Regions from separate parts of the Geodermatophilus sp. SYSU D00698 genome, predicted to be linked through region 2. Evidence: predicted binding sites of a transcription regulator. Region 2 holds the regulator's gene; each other region holds the start of a gene.

Region 1 (5,942 bases), on a different contig from region 2:
ATCGCACGGCCGGGACCGGTCGGCCCGGGGAGGGCCGAGTTGCGCGCCAGCGCCGATGAGTCTAGGCGTCGAAGAGCGGTTCCGACGACGCGCCCGGGTCACGCGGGACGGCTGTGACACCCCCGAGGGGGATGCCGCCGCGCGGCACCGGGTGGCCGAGGTGCCGCCAGGCCGCCTCGGTGGCCACCCGCCCGCGGGGGGTGCGGGCGAGCAGGCCGGCGCGGACGAGGAAGGGCTCGCACACCTCCTCGACGGTGGTGGGCTCCTCCCCCACCGCGACCGCCAGCGTGGAGACGCCGACCGGGCCGCCGGAGAAGCGCACGACCAGCGCCTCGAGCACCGCCCGGTCCAGCCGGTCCAGCCCCAGGTCGTCGACGTCGTAGAGCGCCAGCGCGGCCTGCGCCACGGCACGGGTGACCCGGCCGTCGGCCTCGACCTCGGCGTAGTCGCGCACCCGGCGCAGCAGCCGGTTGGCGATGCGCGGCGTCCCGCGGGAGCGGCCGGCGATCTCGGCCGAGCCGTCGTCGGTGAGCTCGACGCCGAGCAGGTCGGCGCTGCGGGCGAGCACCTGCTGCAGCTCGGCCGGCTCGTAGAACTCCATCTGCCCGACGAAGCCGAACCGGTCGCGCAGCGGCCCGGTCAGCAGCCCGGCGCGGGTGGTGGCGCCGACCAGGGTGAACGGGTTGATCTCCAGCGGGATCGCGGTGGCGCCGGGCCCCTTGCCGACGACGACGTCGACCCGGAAGTCCTCCATTGCCATGTACAGCAGTTCCTCGGCGGGCCGCGCGATGCGGTGGATCTCGTCGATGAACAGCACGTCGCCGGGGCCGAGGTTGGACAGCATCGCGGCGAGGTCGCCGGAGCGCTCGATCGCCGGGCCGCTGGTGATCTTGACCGAGGTGCCGAGCTCCGAGCCGATGATCAGCGCGAGGCTGGTCTTGCCGAGCCCGGGCGGGCCGGACAGCAGCACGTGGTCCGGCGGGCGGCCCCGGCGCTTGGCGCCCTCGAGGACCAGCGCGAGCTGGCGGGCGACCTTGGGCTGGCCGATGAAGTCGGTGAGCGAGTGCGGCCGCAGCGCGGACTCGACCACCCGCTCCTCGTCCCCGGCCTGCGGGGAGACGGCGAAGTCGCGGCTGATGCCGGATTCCACCTCGCCGGTCAGCGACCGGTCGAACGGGGCGCTCACGACCGGCCCAGCAGCTGCAGCGCCTGGCGCAGCAGCAGCGCGACGTCGACCCGGCCGGTGCCGGTGAGCTGCTCGTCGGCGACCGGGGCGAGGGCGGTGAGCGCGGTCTCGGCCTCCTTGGTGGACCAGCCGAGCCCGACCAGGGCCGAGGACAGCTGGTCGCGCCAGGGTGCCACCGGGGTGACCGGCGCGAGGCCGGCCGGGGCGGGGCCGTCCAGCTGGGTGTCGGTGGTGGTGGCGCCGAGCCGGTCGCGCAGCTCGAGGATCAGCCGCTCGGCGCCCTTCTTGCCGATGCCGGGCACCTGCATGAGCGCCTTGACGTCGGCCGTGGACACCGCGCGCCGGACCTCGCGCGGCGGGTGGATGGCCAGCACCGCCTGCGCCAGCCGCGGGCCGACGCCGTTGGCGGTCTGCAGCAGCTCGAACAGCTGCCGCTCGTCGTCGTCGGCGAAGCCGTAGAGGGTGAGGGAGTCCTCGCGCACGACCAGGCTGGTGGCCAGGCGGGCGTCCTCCCCCACCGCGAGCCGGGCGATGGTGCCGGGCGTGCACTGCACGGCCAGGCCGATGCCGCCGACCTCGACGACCGCGCCCTCGGGGCCGACCGCGGCGACCCGGCCGCTCACCGAGGCGATCACCGGGACACCCCCCGCCAGCGTGGCAGCGTCCGCTGCACCACCGGCGCGCCGATGCCGCCGGCGATCGCCGCGACCCGCAGCCGGTCCTGGGCCGGGCCGCGCCACACGTGGCAGACCGCCAGCGCCAGCGCGTCGGCGGCGTCGGCCGGCTTGGGGGCCGACGTCAGCCCCAGCACCCGGGTGACCATGAGGGTGACCTGCTCCTTGTCCGCGCGGCCGTTGCCGGAGATGGCCGCCTTGACCTCGCTGGGCGTGTGCCAGGCGACCGGCCGGTCGGCCTGCGCCGCGGCCAGCGCCGCGACCCCGGCCGCCTGCGCGGTCCCGGTGGCGGTGCCCTTGTTGTTCTGGGTGAACACCCGCTCGATGGCCACGACGTCGGGCCGGTGCTCGCGCAGCAGCGCGGTGACCTGCGTGTGCAGCTCCAGCAGCCGCAGCTCCAGGTCCAGGTCCGCGGAGCTGCGGATCACGCCGACGCCCACGGCGGCCGGGCGCGCGCCGGGACGGCCGTCGACCACACCCCAGCCGCACCGGGTCAGCCCCGGGTCGATGCCGAGCACCCGCATGCCCGCTCCCCCTCTCACCGAACGCGTGTTCGACCGCAACCGTAACCGTCCCCGACGACGGCCCCGGGACGCAACACGCGGCACGGTCCGGGGAGCGACACGCGGGCGCTCAGCCGACCCCGGCGGCCACCAGCGGCGCCGCGCCCGGGTCCGGCCACCCGGGCGGAGCCGCCGGTGTCGACGTCCAGCGGCAGGGCGGCGGGCGGGCTCCGGCGCGGCGGTCCCCGCGGCACCGGGCCCACCGGCGCGCGGCGCCCCACCGGGTCGCGGTCGGCCGGCACGGCCGGGACCGCCGGCGGGCGGACCGTCGCCGCGGCGCCGGGGGGGTGGGCGGCGCGACCCCGCCGAGCCCACCCGCGTCCGCCGGGCGCCCCGGGAGGCGGCGCGTCACCCCGTGCCGGGGCCGGCGGACCGGATCGGGCCGCTGCCGGTGTGGTGTCCGGGGCGGCCGGTGCGCCGGTGGCGCCTCAGCCGACCTTCTCGAGCACCTCGTCGGAGACGTCGTAGTTGGCGTAGACGTTCTGGACGTCGTCGAGGTCCTCGAGCGCGTCGATGAGGCGGAACACCTTGCCGGCGCCCTCCTCGTCGAGCTCGACGGTGACGCTGGGCACGAACCCGGCCTCGGCCGAGTCGTAGTCGATGCCGGCGTCCTGCAGCGCGGTGCGGACGGCGACCAGGTCACCGGGCTCGCAGACGACCTCGAAGGTGTCGCCGAGGTCACGGACCTCCTCGGCGCCGGCGTCGAGGACCGCCACGAGGACGGTGTCCTCGTCGACGCCCTCGGCCTGCGGGACGACGATGACGCCCTTGCGCGTGAACAGGTAGGACACCGAGCCGGGATCGGCCATCGAGCCGCCGTTGCGGGTCATCGCGGTGCGCACCTCGGAGGCCGACCGGTTGCGGTTGTCGGTGAGGCACTCGACGAGCACGGCGACGCCGCCGGAGGCGTAGCCCTCGTAGGTGATCGACTGGTACTCGACGCCACCGGCCTCGGCGCCCGAGCCGCGCTTGACCGCGCGGTCGATGTTGTCGTTGGGGACCGAGGACTTCTTCGCCTTCTGGATGGCGTCGTAGAGCGTCGGGTTGCCCGCCGGGTCACCGCCACCGGTCCGGGCGGCGACCTCGATGTTCTTGATCAGCTTGGCGAACAGCTTGCCGCGCTTGGCGTCGATCGCGGCCTTCTTGTGCTTGGTGGTCGCCCACTTGGAATGGCCGCTCACGACTGTCCTCCCTCGTCCCGGCGCCCGGCACCGGCGCCCGGACGCACCGGTCGATCCTACCGGCGGCGCGCCGGTGCCCGTTCCCACCTCAGAAGCCGGCCGCCCGCCGCGAGCTCCAGGCGAGCAACCCCTCCAGCGGTCCGCGACCCAGCCGGGAGCGCCACGCCGACGCCAGCAGCAGGGCGGTCAGGCTGAAGCGCGCCCACAGCCCCCAGTCCTGCCCGTGCTCGACGTCGAGTACGGCGATGGCGACGATCTGGGCGGTGTAGACCGACAGCGCCAGCGCACCCACCGAGACGACCGGGTGGGTCAGCCGCGGCAGCAGGTCGGCGACGACCAGGCACACCCCGAGGACCGCGACGGCGACCCCGCCGGACCCGACCACCTCGAACGGCGTGCTGCTGTGCGGCTCGGCGCCGGCGAACCAGGCCGGGTCCCAGCCGCCGGCGGCGCCGAAGCCCTCCTCGATCCCGGCCGGCCGCTCCCCCGGCGCGAACGCCCGGGTGGTCAGCCGGCCGCCGAGGTAGCCGAGCACCGCCGTGACCGCCCCGCCGGCGACCAGGCCCGCGCGCACCCGGGCGGCGCCGAGGTCCAGCCGCCCCACCGCGAGCCCCACGAGCACGAAGGCGAGCCACACCGCCGCCGGGTAGTGGCCGGTGAACAGCAGGAAGGCGAACGCGCCGTCCTCCTCGCCCTGCCCGGTGGCGTACCGCCCGGCCGCGAGCGTGAGCGGCGGCCCGGCCAGGGCGACGACGGCCGCGGCGGCCAGCAGCCGCGCCGGGGACCAGCGCAGGAACGGCAGCGCGAGCACGAACAGGACCGCGTAGACGCCGAGGATGATCGCGACGAAGGTGTCCAGCAGCTCCAGGACGCCGCCGATGGCGAACACCCAGGCGGCGCGGACGAGGACCCGGGTCCGGGCCCGCGCGAGCTCCTCGTCCGCGGGCGGGGTGCGTCCCCCGGACAGCAGCGCGATGGACACCCCGGCCAGCGTGGCGAACAGGATCGACGAGCGACCGTCGACCACCGCGCGCCAGGTGGCCGGGTCCCAGCCGAGGTCGCCGGTGTCGCCGAGGTGCGCGCCGAACATGCCGAGGACGGCGAGCCCGCGGGCGAGGTCGACACCGCGCAGCCGCCGGCCCGCCGGCCGCTCCCGCTCCGGGCCCGCGGCGGGACGCGCGTCCCCGGCCTCGTCCTGCCCCGTGGTCATGCGGTCGTCCACCGCGGGCGCTCAGGCGCGGGGCGTCCCGGCGCCGGTCGGGACGGCGTCCAGGCCGTCCTCGACGTCGAAGAAGCGCGGCAGCGGCCGGTCGGCGTGCAGCCGCAGCAGCCGGGGCAGCCGGCGCTGCCGCAGCAGCGCGGTGTCCCGGACGGCGTCGTTGTAGAAGCGCCGGGCCAGGGCCATGCGGGCCTCGGCCTCGGCCAGCTCGGCGAGCAGCTCCGCGGGGACCCCCGGCAGCTCCGCCGGGAGGGCGCGCAGCTCCCGGCCCAGGGCGTTCTCGGCCAGCTCCCGGTCGCCGGCCGGGGTCCGGCGCGCCTCGTAGGCGGCGGTCTTCAGCCGGGTCGCGCGGTCCTCACCGAGCGCGGCGCTGTACCCGGAGGACAGGTCCTCGGCCAGGGCGGCGCGGGCGCGCAGCCGGTCCTCGAGCACCGCCCGCGCGCGGGCGACGCGGGCCTCCAGCCGCCGCAGCCGGGTGAGCGTCCAGGCGGTCCAGGCCAGGAGGAGGACGACGACGACCGCGGCGACGAGCAACCAGGCGCCGGGCGTCACGTCGGCCAACGCTAGCGGCGGACGCGCCTCAGCAGGGAGGGGAGCACCCCGTCGGTGGCGCCCGTCACCTGCGGCCACGCCTCGTCGTCGCCGGCCGTGACCTCCCCTGCGCCGGGGAGCACCACGGTCTCGTAGACGGCGAGCACCCGGCGGGCCACCACCTGCCAGTCGTAACCCGCGGCCACCTCGCTCCCGGTGGCCGACAGCGCCGCGCGCCGGGCGGGGTCGGCGAGCAGGTCCGACAGCGCCCGCGCCAGCGCCGCGCCGTCCCCGCGGCGCACCAGCACCCCGGCCGCGCCGTCCTCGAGCACCCGCGCGAACGCGTCGAGGTCGCTGGCCACGATGGGCGCACCCGCGGCCATGGCCTCGATGAGCACCACGCCGAAGGACTCCCCGAGCAGGTTGGGCGCGCAGTAGACGTCCACCGAGCGCAGGAACGCCGCCTTGTCGGCCTCGGGGAGCTCGCCGAGCAGGGCCACGTGCGGGCGCAGGTCCTCCGCCACCGCGTCCCGCAGGGCGTCGGGGTCGCCGCGGCCGGCCACCAGCAGCCGGGCGCCGGGGTGCTCG
Region 2 (5,942 bases):
CGCCCTCGAGGCCCGTGGCGCACTGCGCCGGGTCGCCGGGCTGTCCACCGAACTCGCCGACGTCACCGAGGTCGAGTACCGGCAGCTGCGCCTCGAGCGCGTGGTGCTCGTCGGCGTGTGGACCGAGGGCACCCAGGCCGACGCCGACCGCTCGCTGGCCGAGCTGGCCGCGCTCGCCGAGACCGCGGGCTCCCAGGTCCTCGAGGCGGTGAGCCAGCGGCGGGACAAGCCCGACGCCGGCACCTACGTGGGCTCGGGCAAGGCGAACGAGATCCGCGACATCGTGGCCGCGACCGGCGCCGACACCGTGATCTGCGACGGCGAGCTGACCCCCGGCCAGCTCAACGCGCTGGAGAAGATCCTCAAGGTCAAGGTGGTCGACCGGACCGCGCTGATCCTCGACATCTTCGCCCAGCACGCCACCAGCCGGGAGGGCAAGGCCCAGGTCGAGCTGGCGCAGATGCAGTACATGCTGCCGCGCCTGCGCGGGTGGGGTGAGTCGATGTCCCGGCAGGCCGGTGGGCGTGTCGCCGGCGGTGGCGGCATCGGTACCCGCGGCCCCGGTGAGACCAAGATCGAGACCGACCGGCGGCGGATCCGGTCCCGGATGAGCAGGCTGCGCCGGGAGATCACCGGCATGGCCACCGCCCGGGTCACCCAGCGGCAGTCCCGCAGCCGCAACGCCGTCCCGAGCGTGGCGATCGCCGGGTACACCAACGCCGGCAAGTCCAGCCTGCTCAACCGGCTGACCGGCGCGGGCGTGCTCGTGGAGAACGCGCTGTTCGCCACGCTCGACCCGACGGTGCGCCGCGCCATGACGCCCGACGGCCGCGAGTTCACGCTCACCGACACCGTCGGCTTCGTGCGGCACCTGCCGCACCAGCTCGTCGACGCCTTCCGCTCCACGCTGGAGGAGGTGGCCGGCGCCGACCTGCTGCTGCACGTCGTCGACGGCTCCGACCCCGACCCGCTCGGCCAGATCGACGCGGTGCACGTGGTGCTGCGGGAGATCGACGCCGCGGCGGTGCCCGAGCTGATCGTCGTCAACAAGGTCGACGCCATGACCGAGGACGACGTGCTGACCCTGCGCCGGGCGCTGCCCGGTGCCGTCTGGGTCTCCGCGCGCACCGGTGAGGGCCTCGAGCAGCTGCGCGAGGTCGTGGCCGCCCGGCTGCCGCACCCGGACGTCGAGGTCGAGGTGCTCGTGCCCTACGACCGCGGCGACCTGGTCGCCCGCGTGCACCGCGACGGCGAGGTGCTCAGCGAGGAGCACGAGGCCGCCGGCACCCGGCTGACCGCCCGCGTCGACGGCGGGCTGGCCGCCGCGCTCGAGCGGTTCGCCGTCCCGGTCGGCTGACCGCCACTGCACCCAGGGCCGCCCGGGTGCCCGGCTCCGCGCCGGGTGCCCGGGCGGCTCGCCGTTCCGGCCCGCCGAGGTCACGGACGGGTCACGGCCCGGTACCGTGATCCGGTGACCAGCGGCGTGGTGCGGCGCACTCCCGGCGCGCCGGCCGGGCGCCCGGAGCGGACCGCCCGGCCGCCCGCCGTGGTGCGTGCCGGGCGCCCGCCGTGGTGGCTGCTGGTCGTCGCGTTCGCGGTCACCGTCGGGGTGACCGTCGACCTGCTCAGCCGCGGGGTGCTCGAGCGGCTGGACCTCGAGGTCTCCGAGGTGGTCAGCGCCTGGGACCTGCGGAACTCCCCGGCCTACTGGCCGGTCTGGGCGGTCACCCAGATCGGCGGCCGCGGGACGATCCTCATCGTGCTCGCCGCCCTGGTCGGCTGGCTGTGCCTGCGGGAACGGACGCTGCTGCCGCTGGTGCGGGTGGTCACGGCGCTGGCGCTGCTCACCGTCGTCGTCTACGCGTTCAAGTTCGGCACCGGCCGCACCGCGCCCGCCTATCCCGGCTCCTTCTTCCACCGCGACGGCGCCAGCTACCCCTCCGGGCACGTGGCCAACGCGGTGCTCATGTGGGGCGTGGCGCGCTGGCAGGCGGTCGAGTACGGGCTCGGGCCGCGGGTGCAGCGCACGCTGTGGTGGCTGGCCGTCGTCGGGCCGGTGGCCACCGGGATCGCGATGGTCTCGCTGGACTTCCACTGGGTCACCGACGCCGTGGTGGGCGCGGCCGTCGGGCTGCTGCTGCTGGGCGTGGTCCACGCACTGGACGCGCTGGTGCTGTCACGCTGGGCGAGTGCCCGAGCCGGCCGCCCGTCCGCGTAGCGCCGCCCGGCGGGCACCGGCCGTCCTGCTGACCGCGGGCCTGCTCGCCCTCCCGGCGGCCCCGGCCGGCGCCGAGGAGCCGGCCGCCCCGTCGGTCCGCTGCCAGGTGACCGACCTGCGGCTGGCTGAGCTCTCCGGCCTCGTCGACGTCGGCGACCGGATGCTCGCCGTGGTCGACGGCGGGGACCAGGTGGCCGTGTACGTGCTCGACGACGCGTGCCAGGTGGTCGACGTGACCACCGCGCCGGTGGACCCCTACGACCCCGAGGACCTCGGCGTCGGTCCCGACGGCACCGTGTGGCTGGCCGACACCGGCGACAACACCACGGTCCGGACGACGGTCGCGCTCGTCGCGCTGCGCCCCGACGGCGGGACGGCGCTGTACCGGCTGACCTATCCCGACGGCCCGCACGACGCCGAGGCGCTGCTGCTGGCCCCCGACGGCACCCCGTACGTGGTGACCAAGGAGGTGCTCGGGGCCAGCCACGTCTACCGGCCCGCCGCTCCGCTGGTCGACGGCGGCACGGTCGCGCTGGCCGACGTCGGCACGGTCGCGTTCACGCTCACCGGCACGCCGGGCGGTCCCGTGGGCCGGGCCGGTCAGCTGCTGGTCACCGGCGGGGCGGTCGCCCGCGACGGCAGCCGCATCGCGCTGCGCACGTACACCGACGCCTACGTCTGGCCGCTGACCGGTGCCGACGTCCCGGGGGCGCTGGCCGGCGAGCCGGTGCGGATCGCGCTGCCCGAGGCGCCGCAGGGGGAGGCGGTGTCGTTCACCGCGGACGGCCGCGCGCTGCTGCTGGCGGGCGAGGGCGTGCCCGGGGACGTCACCGCGGTACCGGTCCCGGCGGGGTCCGCGCCGCCCGCGCCGGCAGGGTCCGACGCCGCCGACACCTCGCCGTCGGCGCTGCTCGGGGGGGACCCCGCGGGCCTCTCGCCGGTGACCGCGGGCGTGGCCGCCGCCGTCGTCGCGACCGCGCTGGTGTGGATCGGCGGGCGACTGCGCCGCCGCCGGTCCGGTGGTCCGCCCGCCGGCGCCTGAGCTCCGGCGCCGGCGGGGGACCTGCGGCTCAGACCCGCCGCAGGACCGTGACGACGCGGCCGAGGATGGTGGCCTCGTCGCCGGGGATCGGCTCGTAGGCCGGGTTGTGCGGCAGCAGCCAGACGTGCCCGTCGCGGCGCTTGTAGGTCTTCACGGTGGCCTCGCCGTCGAGCATCGCGGCGACGATCTCGCCGTTCTCGGCGGTGGGCTGCTGGCGGACGACCACCCAGTCGCCGTCGCAGATGGCCGCGTCGACCATCGAGTCGCCGGCGACGCGCAGCATGAACAGCGTGCCCTCGCCGACGAGCTCGCGGGGCAGCGGGAAGACGTCCTCGACGGCCTGCTCGGCGAGCACCGGGCCACCGGCCGCGATCCGCCCGACCAGCGGCACGTAGGTCGGGGCGGCCGAGCCGTCGGCGGCCGCGGCGGGTGCCGCCGGGGCGGCCTCGCCCGCGGTCTCGCCGGGCAGCCGCACGTCGAGCGCGCGGGGCCGGTTGGGGTCGCGCCGCAGCCAGCCCTTCTTCTGCAGCACCGACAGCTGGTGGGCGACCGACGACGCCGACGACAGGCCGACCGCCTCGCCGATCTCGCGGACCGAGGGCGGGTAGCCCCGCCGCTCGATCGAGTCGCGGATGACCTCGAGGACCCGGCGCTGGCGCTGGGTCAGGCCGTCACCGGCCTCCCCGCGGTCGGGGAAGGTGCGCACGGCGCCCGTGCCGTCCGTGCCGGCGCCGCGCTCCGCGGCCGGACGGCGGGTCGCCGTGCCGCCGCCCCGGGTGCCCTGGCCGGTCCCGCTCGTGCCCGCCACGTCTCCTCCTCGCCGGCCGCGTCCCCGCGGCCCGTCCGTCGCCCTCCCGGCCCGGGGGCCGGTCGGCGGGCGGTACGCCCGCACGGACCGTAGCGCGCCGGCGCCGCAGGTTCAAACGTGTGTTCGAAGGACACGCCGCGCCGCTCTCGCACTCGTCGGACCCGTGCGGTAGACATCCGGACAGACGTTCGATCGAACACGCGTTCGAAGCGTTCGACCCGATCAGGAGGAGCGGTCATGGGCAGCGTGCGGCAGGCAGTGCTCGAGTTCGACGCGGCGGTCCGGGTCCCGTGGCGGCCGCCGCTCCGCGGGGAGGTCGCGACCGCGTCCGCCGGCGCACGCCGGTCCGCCTCCCCGGGTGGCGCCGGCCGGCCGGCGCAGCGCGCCGCCCTGCCGGGCTCCGGTCCCCGCGTCACCGGGCACCTGCGGCCGGTGCCCGACCGTCCCGCCGCGGCTCCCGCGCGCACCGCCGGCCCGGCCGCCGAGGGGCCGCGCACCCGCCGCGACCCGGCCCGCCCGAGCGGGCGGCCGGTGCGCTCGGAGCCCGCCCGGGCCGCCGTCCGCGCGCGGTGCGCACCGGCCCCGGCGCCGGTGCGGCTGACCCGCCGCGGGCGCCGCCTGGTCACCGTGCTGGTCCTCGCCGCCGGCGTCGGCGGCGCCGCCCTCGGCCGCGGATTCCTCGCTCCCGACGACGGCCTGCGCCTGGCCGGCGAGAGCAGTGTCGTGGTCGAGAGCGGTGACACGGTGTGGTCGATCGCCGCGGAGGTCGCCGGCGCCGGCCAGGACGTGCGCGCGGTGGTCGACGCGATCCAGGCGCTCAACGACCTGGAGGGGGCGGTCGTCGTCCCCGGGCAGGTGCTGCGCCTGCCGTAGGCGCTCCGCCCGGCGTCGTCGTCACGAGAAGTGACGAGAGCGCGCCGGTGACTTCGTCAACCCTCCGGGCCCGGTCGTTGACGGTCCGGAGTCATCAGGACACTTACGGTCAGGAGCGTGTCAGCAGCCGTGAACAGCAGCGCAGCGGTGACCTTCCGCTCCCCGCAGGACGTCGAGGTCCTCGTGGACGGCGCCTGGGTGCCGGGCGCCATGCTCGGCTGGCGGCACGACGCGACCGGCGGCTGCGAGGCCCGGGTCCGGCTGCGCGACGCCGGAGTGGCCGTGGGGGAGCAGGAGGCCTGGGTGGACCTGGTCGCCGTCCGGCTGCCCGAGCGGCACCTGACGCTGGCGTCCGGCCGCGCGGACGGTGCCGCCGACGCGGCGGGGACGGTCGTGATGCCGGCCGTCGGCCCGCGCGCCGTCGTCCCGGGGGCGCGCCCCGCGCGCCGGGGCGTCCGCCGGCACGGTGGCGACGTCACCGCCGAGCAGCCCGCCGTCGCCCCGTCCGCCGTGGGCCGGCACCGCGCGCCCGGCGGTTCGGGCCGGCACCGCGCGGCGACCGCCGAGATGCCGGTCGTCACCTGCCCGGCCCCGGCCGGCGGTGCGGTCGCCGACGAGCCGGACATGCTGACCCGCCCGATCCGGCTCGGTGACCTGGTGCCCCACCCCCGCGGCGGTCGTCCCGCCGTCCGCCCCACCGCCTGACCCGTCGCCGGGGCGTGTCCCCGGCGGCCCCTCCGCACACCTCCACCGGCGTCCCCGGGAGGCGCCTGCGCGCCCTCCGGGTGCCCGCCCGCGTCCTGCCGGCTGCGGCCGGGTACACCCGCACGACCCCTCCCGCGCGCCGACACGCGCGGTACCCCGGCGTGTCGTGTGACGGGAGGGGTCCCTGCTCGCGCCTGGTCACCACGGGGTCACGGCCGGATCTCGGTGGAAGAGACACGCGGGTTCTCGTCTTGCAGATGTAGTGGAGCGCGGCCTACTGTCCCCCTACATCTAGT
Region 3 (5,942 bases), on a different contig from region 2:
GGGTCGCCGAGGAAGACCTGCACGCCGTCGGCGTCCATCTCCGCGGCCCGGGCCAGCGGCCCGCCCGCGTCCAGCTCGTTGTCCTCGGTCAGGCCGGGGCCGACGTGTACGCCGATCGGGTGCTCCGCCACCCCGGCGACAGTAGTTCCGCCCCGGACGGGGACCCACCCGTATCGCGCAGGTCACGTCCTCGTTGGGACACGTGACGGCGGACACGCGCGGGTGGTGGCGTGCGCCGTGACACGGGGACGCGGGCGGAGGGGACGCAGGGGATGACGACGGGGACGGCGGCCACCGGCACGACGCGGCGGGCCGCGCGGTGGTTCCTGGCCGCGCTCGCGCTCGTGGTGGCCGCCGTCCTGGGCGGCGCGGTCCTGCTGCCGCCCGCCGCGGGCGCCGCCCCGTCGGCCACCGTCGACATCCGCGACCTCACCCCGCCGCTGGTCTCCGTCGACCCCGGCGGGACGGTCACCTTCACCAACCGGATCGAGCCGAAGACGGTGCAGGTCGGCGGCGGCGGGCTGCTGCCCTCGCTGGTCACCGTGCAGGTGTTCACCGACGTCACGCTGGGCCTGCCGTCGGGCCCGGAGCCGCTGCCGGAGGACGCCGGCGTCACCGAGCGCTTCGACACCACCTGCCTGACCTGCACGATCACCTACACGTACCGGGTCGTCGTCCCGAACACCTCGATCGTCGGGAGCGCGCTGAACACCGTGACCACCCGGGCGCTGGGCACGCTGCCGCAGACCCAGCCGGTCACCTACGACGGCCGGCAGACGACGGTGCAGATCGGCGTCCCGACGCCGTTCCTCGTCACCACGCTGCTGCCGCTGCCGGACCTGCCCTCGGTCGGCCTGCCGCGGCTGCCGACCGTCGACGTCCCGCTGCCCTCCCTCCCGTCGCTCCCGGCGCCGGCCCCTACCGGCCCCACCGCGCCGCAGGCCCCGGCCGCCGCCCCGGAGGCCCCCGTGACCGCCCGGGGGGTCGACGGCGACCTCTACTCCTACGACCTCGGCGGTGGCGCGGCGCGGATGGCGCCCTCCGGCGGCGGGTCCGCGGCCTTCGACCCGTCGCGGCTGGCCGGCTCCCCGTCGGGCACCGCGTCCGGCAGCGGCGGCACCGACGGCTCCGGCGGGGTCGCCGGCGGCTACGACGGTGCCGCGGCGCCGGTCTCCGGCGGGCTCGACGGCGGCGCGCTCGACGGCGGCGCGCTCGACGGCGGTGCGCTCGACGAGGAGAGCAGCACGGTGAGCGCCGACGGCGCCCCGTCCGGCCCGGCCCTGCCGCCCGCCGCGCCGGTCGCCGTCGTCGCGCTGGCCGGCAGCACGGCCGCGCTGGTCCGCACCTCCCGGGCGGTCCGCTCCCGCTGACCCCCGCGGGGGCCGGCGGCCGCGCTGGTACCCTCGGGGGGCGCGTCCCGTGTGCCGTCCGAGGCAGGCAGGGCGCGCGACGCGTGTACGACCCTCCTGCTGCAGACGTCCTGCAGCCGCCCAGACCAGAGGAGGTGGGGTTCTCCGTGCGTCACTACGAACTGATGGTCATCCTCGACCCCGACCTGGAGGAGCGCACGATCGCTCCCTCCCTCGACCGGTTCCTGACCGTCGTCACCAACTCCGGTGGCACCGTCAAGACCGAGATCTGGGGCCGGCGCCGCCTGGCCTACGAGATCAAGAAGCACGTCGAGGGCATCTACGCCGTCGTCGACATCCAGGCCGAGCCCGCCGCGGTCGCCGAGCTCGACCGTCAGCTCAACCTGAACGAGTCGGTCCTGCGGACCAAGCTGCTCCGGCCCGAGGTCCACTGACCATGGCCGGCGAGACCGTCATCACCGTCATCGGCAACCTGACCTCCGACCCGGAGCTGCGGTTCACGCCGTCGGGGGCCGCGGTCGCCAACTTCACGGTCGCCTCGACGCCGCGCACCTTCGACCGCCAGTCGCAGGAGTGGAAGGACGGCGAGGCGCTGTTCCTCCGCTGCAACGTCTGGCGGCAGGCGGCCGAGAACGTGGCCGAGTCCCTCACCCGCGGTTCGCGGGTCATCGTCTCTGGGCGCCTCAAGCAGCGCTCGTTCGAGACGAAGGAGGGCGAGAAGCGCACCGTCGTCGAGCTCGAGGTCGACGAGATCGGCCCCTCGCTGCGCTACGCCACCGCGAAGGTCACCCGGGCCTCCCGCGGTGAGGGTGGCGGCGGCGGCGGCGGTTTCGGCGGCGGCGGCGGTGGCGGCGGTTTCGGCGGCGGCGCGAGCGACCCGTGGTCGACGCCCGCCGGCCCGTCCGACGAACCGCCCTTCTGAGAAGGACCCCCTCGCGCCCACGCCTCGCTCCGCTCGGCGCGGGCCCCTGCGAGGGGGCCGGTCCATCACCTCACCACGCTCTAGCCGTACCTGGAGAACCCAGTGCCCAAGCCCCCCGTGCGCAAGCCCAAGAAGAAGGTCTGCCAGTTCTGCAAGGACAAGGCGACCTACATCGACTACAAGGACACGACGCTGCTGCGGAAGTTCATCTCCGACCGCGGCAAGATCCGTGCCCGCCGCGTGAGCGGCAACTGCAGCCAGCACCAGCGGGACGTCGCCACGGCCGTCAAGAACAGCCGTGAGATGGCCCTGCTGCCCTACACCTCGACGGCGCGCTGACCATGAGCACGATGAAGCTGATCCTGACGCAGGAGGTCACCGGTCTCGGGTCCTCCGGTGACACCGTGGAGGTCAAGGGCGGCTACGGCCGCAACTACCTCCTGCCCCGCGGCCTGGCCATCGTCGCCACCCGCGGCGCCGAGAAGCAGGTCGAGTCGCTGCGCCGGGCGCGTGCCGCCCGCGAGGTGCGGTCGCTCGAGGAGGCGCAGGCCGTGGCCGGCCGCCTCGCCGGCCTGACCGTCCGGGTGCCCGCCCGCTCCGGCGACGGCGGCCGCCTGTTCGGCCGCGTCACCACCGCCGACGTCGCCGCGGCCGTCACGGCCGCCGGTGGCCCGGAGCTGGACCGCCGCCGCATCGAGCTGCCGAGCAGCATCAAGACCACCGGCAAGCACACCGTCACCGTGCGGGTGCACCCGGAGGTCACGACGACCCTCCCCATCGAGGTCGTCGCCGGCTGAGGAGGCCGCAGCACCGCCCGCGAGGGGCGTCGGACACCGGTCCGGCGCCCCTCGCGGCGTCTCCGGGGCCGGACCGCGTCCTCCGCCGTCCCGGACCCCCCGACGGCGCGGGCGGCGCCGGACGCACCCCCGACGACGGCCGCCGGGGACGCGTCCCGGCCGGCCGCCGGGCGGCTGTGACGGCTGCGCCGGACGGGACGACGCGACACGCCCGGAGCCCCCGGCGCGCCGACTTTCTCGTGTCCACAGCCGGTGGGTGGCCGCGGCGCAGGTGACGCCCGCGGGACCGCGGCACGACGGGCCGGTGTCCTCCCCGTCTCCACATGTCGACTCCGGCTGTCCACCGACTTGTCCACAAGTTGTGCAGAACGCGGCCCACACGGGTGTTGGACGGGTCCGTCCCCGCTTCCTAACGTCGTCTCCTGCGCCGGACCTCCGCGAACTGTCGGTGGCTCCGGGTAGTGATGTCCTCGAACGCGTGTTCGAGCGGCACGCGAGGCGTCCTGGTGCTTCCCCCACCGGGCCCCGGCCGGGCGGCCGGGGTCTGTACGCGCGCGCGTGCCCCGAGAGAGGGAGGTACCCAGGTGGCGGTGGCCGACGACTTCAGCCGGCCGCAGGCGACGGCGCCGGAGTACGACCGGCAGCCGCCGCAGGACGTCGCGGCCGAGCAGTCGGTGCTGGGCGGCATGCTGATGAGCAAGGACGCCATCGCCGACGTCGTGGAGCAGTTGACCGGCAACGACTTCTACCGGCCGGCGCACCAGCTGATCTACGACTGCATCCTCGACCTGTACGGCCGGGGTGAGCCGGCCGACGCCATCACCGTCGCCGCGGAGCTCAACCGCACCGACCAGCTGTCCAAGATGGGCGGCGCGGTCTACCTGCACACGCTCATCGCCTCGACGCCGACGGCGGCCAACGCGGGCTACTACGCCCAGATCGTGGCCGAGCAGGCCACCCTGCGCCGCCTGGTCGAGGCCGGCACCCGCGTGGTGCAGCTGGGCTACGGCGCGGCCGGTGGACGGGGCGACGTCGACGACATCGTCGACCGCGCGCAGCAGGAGATCTACGAGGTCACCGAGAAGCGGATGAGCGAGGACTACTCGCGCCTCGAGGACGTCCTGCAGCCGACGATGGACGAGCTCGACGCCATCGCCTCCCGCGGCGGCACCGCCCGCGGCGTGCCCACCGGCATCCGCGACCTGGACGAGCTGACCAACGGCCTGCAGGCGGGCCAGATGGTCGTCATCGCCGCCCGGCCCGGTGTGGGCAAGTCGACGCTGGGTCTGGACATCGCGCGGTCGGCCACCGTCAAGCACCACATGCCGGCGGTCATCTTCTCGCTCGAGATGAGCAAGCACGAGATCACCATGCGTCTGCTGTCGGCCGAGGCGAAGGTGCCGCTGCACCACATGCGCGCCGGCACGCTGTCCGACGAGGACTGGTCGAAGCTGGCCCGCCGGATGGGCGAGGTGGCCGACGCCCCGCTCTACATCGACGACTCGCCCAACATGACGATGATGGAGATCCGGGCCAAGGCGCGGCGGCTCAAGCAGCGCAACGACCTCAAGCTCGTGGTCATCGACTACCTCCAGCTCATGACGTCGGGCAAGCGCGTCGAGAGCCGCCAGCAGGAGGTCTCGGAGTTCTCCCGGGCGCTGAAGCTGCTGGCGAAGGAGCTCGAGGTCCCGGTCATCGCGATGTCGCAGCTCAACCGCGGGTCCGAGCAGCGTCAGGACAAGAAGCCGATGCTGTCGGACCTCCGTGAGTCCGGCTCGATCGAGCAGGACGCCGACATGGTCATGATGATCCACCGCGAGGACATGTACGAGAAGGAGAGCCCGCGGGCCGGCGAGGCCGACATCATGCTGGTCAAGCACCGCAACGGCCCGACGGCCAACGTCACCGTCGCCTTCCAGGGCCACTACAGCCGCTTCGTCGACATGGCGAACTGACCGGCCGCACCGACGCGCAGGAGGGCCCGGGACCGTCGTGGTCCCGGGCCCTCCGTGCGTCCGCGGTGTTCCACGTGGATCACCGGGTGCGACGTTGCAACGACGCACCGTCGCACTGCAACGTCGTGACCCGGGTTGCACCCGCTCGTTGGTCCGGGCCGAACACCGCCGAGCCCGGCCGTGTCCTCGACCGACCGAACCCGTCGAGAGGCCCACGCGTGACAACCCTGCCCGAGCACCCCCGCACCGACGAACCCCCGCCCGCGCACAGCCGCCGCCGTTTCCTCACCTACCTCGTCGCCGCGCCGACGCTCGCCGTCGCGGCGCAGGTCGTCGCCGACGTGGCCGGCCCGGCGACCGCGCAGGCGCTGCCGTCGCTGCCCGCGCCGGCCGAGCTCCTCGACCTCGGCGACGTGCTGATCCTCGCCGGGAAGCCCACCGAGGACCTCGTCGTCGTCACCGTCGACGAGCGGGGCCGGGTCGGGCTGGCCCTCCCCCGCGCCGAGGTCGGCCAGGGCATCACCACCGCCGTCGCCATGCTGCTGGCCGACGAGCTCGACGTGCCGCTCGACCGCGTCGACGTCACCCTCGCCGACGCCCGCCCCGAGCTGGTGTTCAACCAGCTCACCGGCGGCTCCAACACCATGCGCAGCGTCTACGGCCCGGTCCGGCGGGCGGCCGCGGTGGCCCGCGCCCGGCTGCTGGCCGCCGCGGCCCTGCGCTGGGGCACCACGCCCGGCTCGCTCACCGTCGTCGACGGCGTGGTCAGCGGCCCCGGCGGGCGGACCGCCACCTACGGCGAGCTGTCCGCCGTCGCGGCCGACCGGACGCTGACCGTCGCGCCCGCCGCCCTCAAGCCCGCCTCCGCGCAGCGGGTCGTCGGCACGCCCACCAGCCG

Evidence for each region. The regulator LexA, encoded in region 2, represses DNA repair genes until DNA is damaged. The targets are predictions, from matches to a motif close to TCGAACANNTGTTCGA.
Region 1: ruvC (crossover junction endodeoxyribonuclease RuvC) is a predicted target of LexA. The motif match lies at 2,402-2,417, and genes of this name have one in related genera.
Region 3: dnaB (replicative DNA helicase) is a predicted target of LexA. The motif match lies at 3,560-3,575, and genes of this name have one in related genera.

Annotation. Positions count from the first base shown of each region.
Region 1 covers NZ_JBJGZD010000015.1:73,380-79,321, reverse strand. Annotated here, with positions in the region: gene ruvB (Holliday junction branch migration DNA helicase RuvB) at 62-1,186, opposite strand; gene ruvA (Holliday junction branch migration protein RuvA) at 1,183-1,821, opposite strand; gene ruvC (crossover junction endodeoxyribonuclease RuvC) at 1,818-2,384, opposite strand; gene ACI8AB_RS14850 (YebC/PmpR family DNA-binding transcriptional regulator) at 2,852-3,604, opposite strand; gene ACI8AB_RS14845 (heparan-alpha-glucosaminide N-acetyltransferase domain-containing protein) at 3,693-4,814, opposite strand; gene ACI8AB_RS14840 (hypothetical protein) at 4,836-5,375, opposite strand; gene ACI8AB_RS14835 (glycosyltransferase family 4 protein) at 5,387-5,942, opposite strand, start outside.
Region 2 covers NZ_JBJGZD010000005.1:27,158-33,099, forward strand. Annotated here, with positions in the region: gene hflX (GTPase HflX) at 1-1,357, shown strand, start outside; gene ACI8AB_RS06155 (phosphatase PAP2 family protein) at 1,472-2,218, shown strand; gene ACI8AB_RS06160 (hypothetical protein) at 2,190-3,260, shown strand; gene lexA (transcriptional repressor LexA) at 3,289-4,068, opposite strand; gene ACI8AB_RS06170 (LysM peptidoglycan-binding domain-containing protein) at 4,306-4,941, shown strand; gene ACI8AB_RS06175 (hypothetical protein) at 5,059-5,646, shown strand.
Region 3 covers NZ_JBJGZD010000025.1:47,484-53,425, forward strand. Annotated here, with positions in the region: gene ACI8AB_RS19340 (deoxyribonuclease IV) at 1-131, opposite strand, end outside; gene ACI8AB_RS19345 (hypothetical protein) at 273-1,370, shown strand; gene rpsF (30S ribosomal protein S6) at 1,517-1,804, shown strand; gene ACI8AB_RS19355 (single-stranded DNA-binding protein) at 1,807-2,292, shown strand; gene rpsR (30S ribosomal protein S18) at 2,395-2,631, shown strand; gene rplI (50S ribosomal protein L9) at 2,643-3,089, shown strand; gene dnaB (replicative DNA helicase) at 3,680-5,044, shown strand; gene ACI8AB_RS19375 (molybdopterin cofactor-binding domain-containing protein) at 5,263-5,942, shown strand, end outside.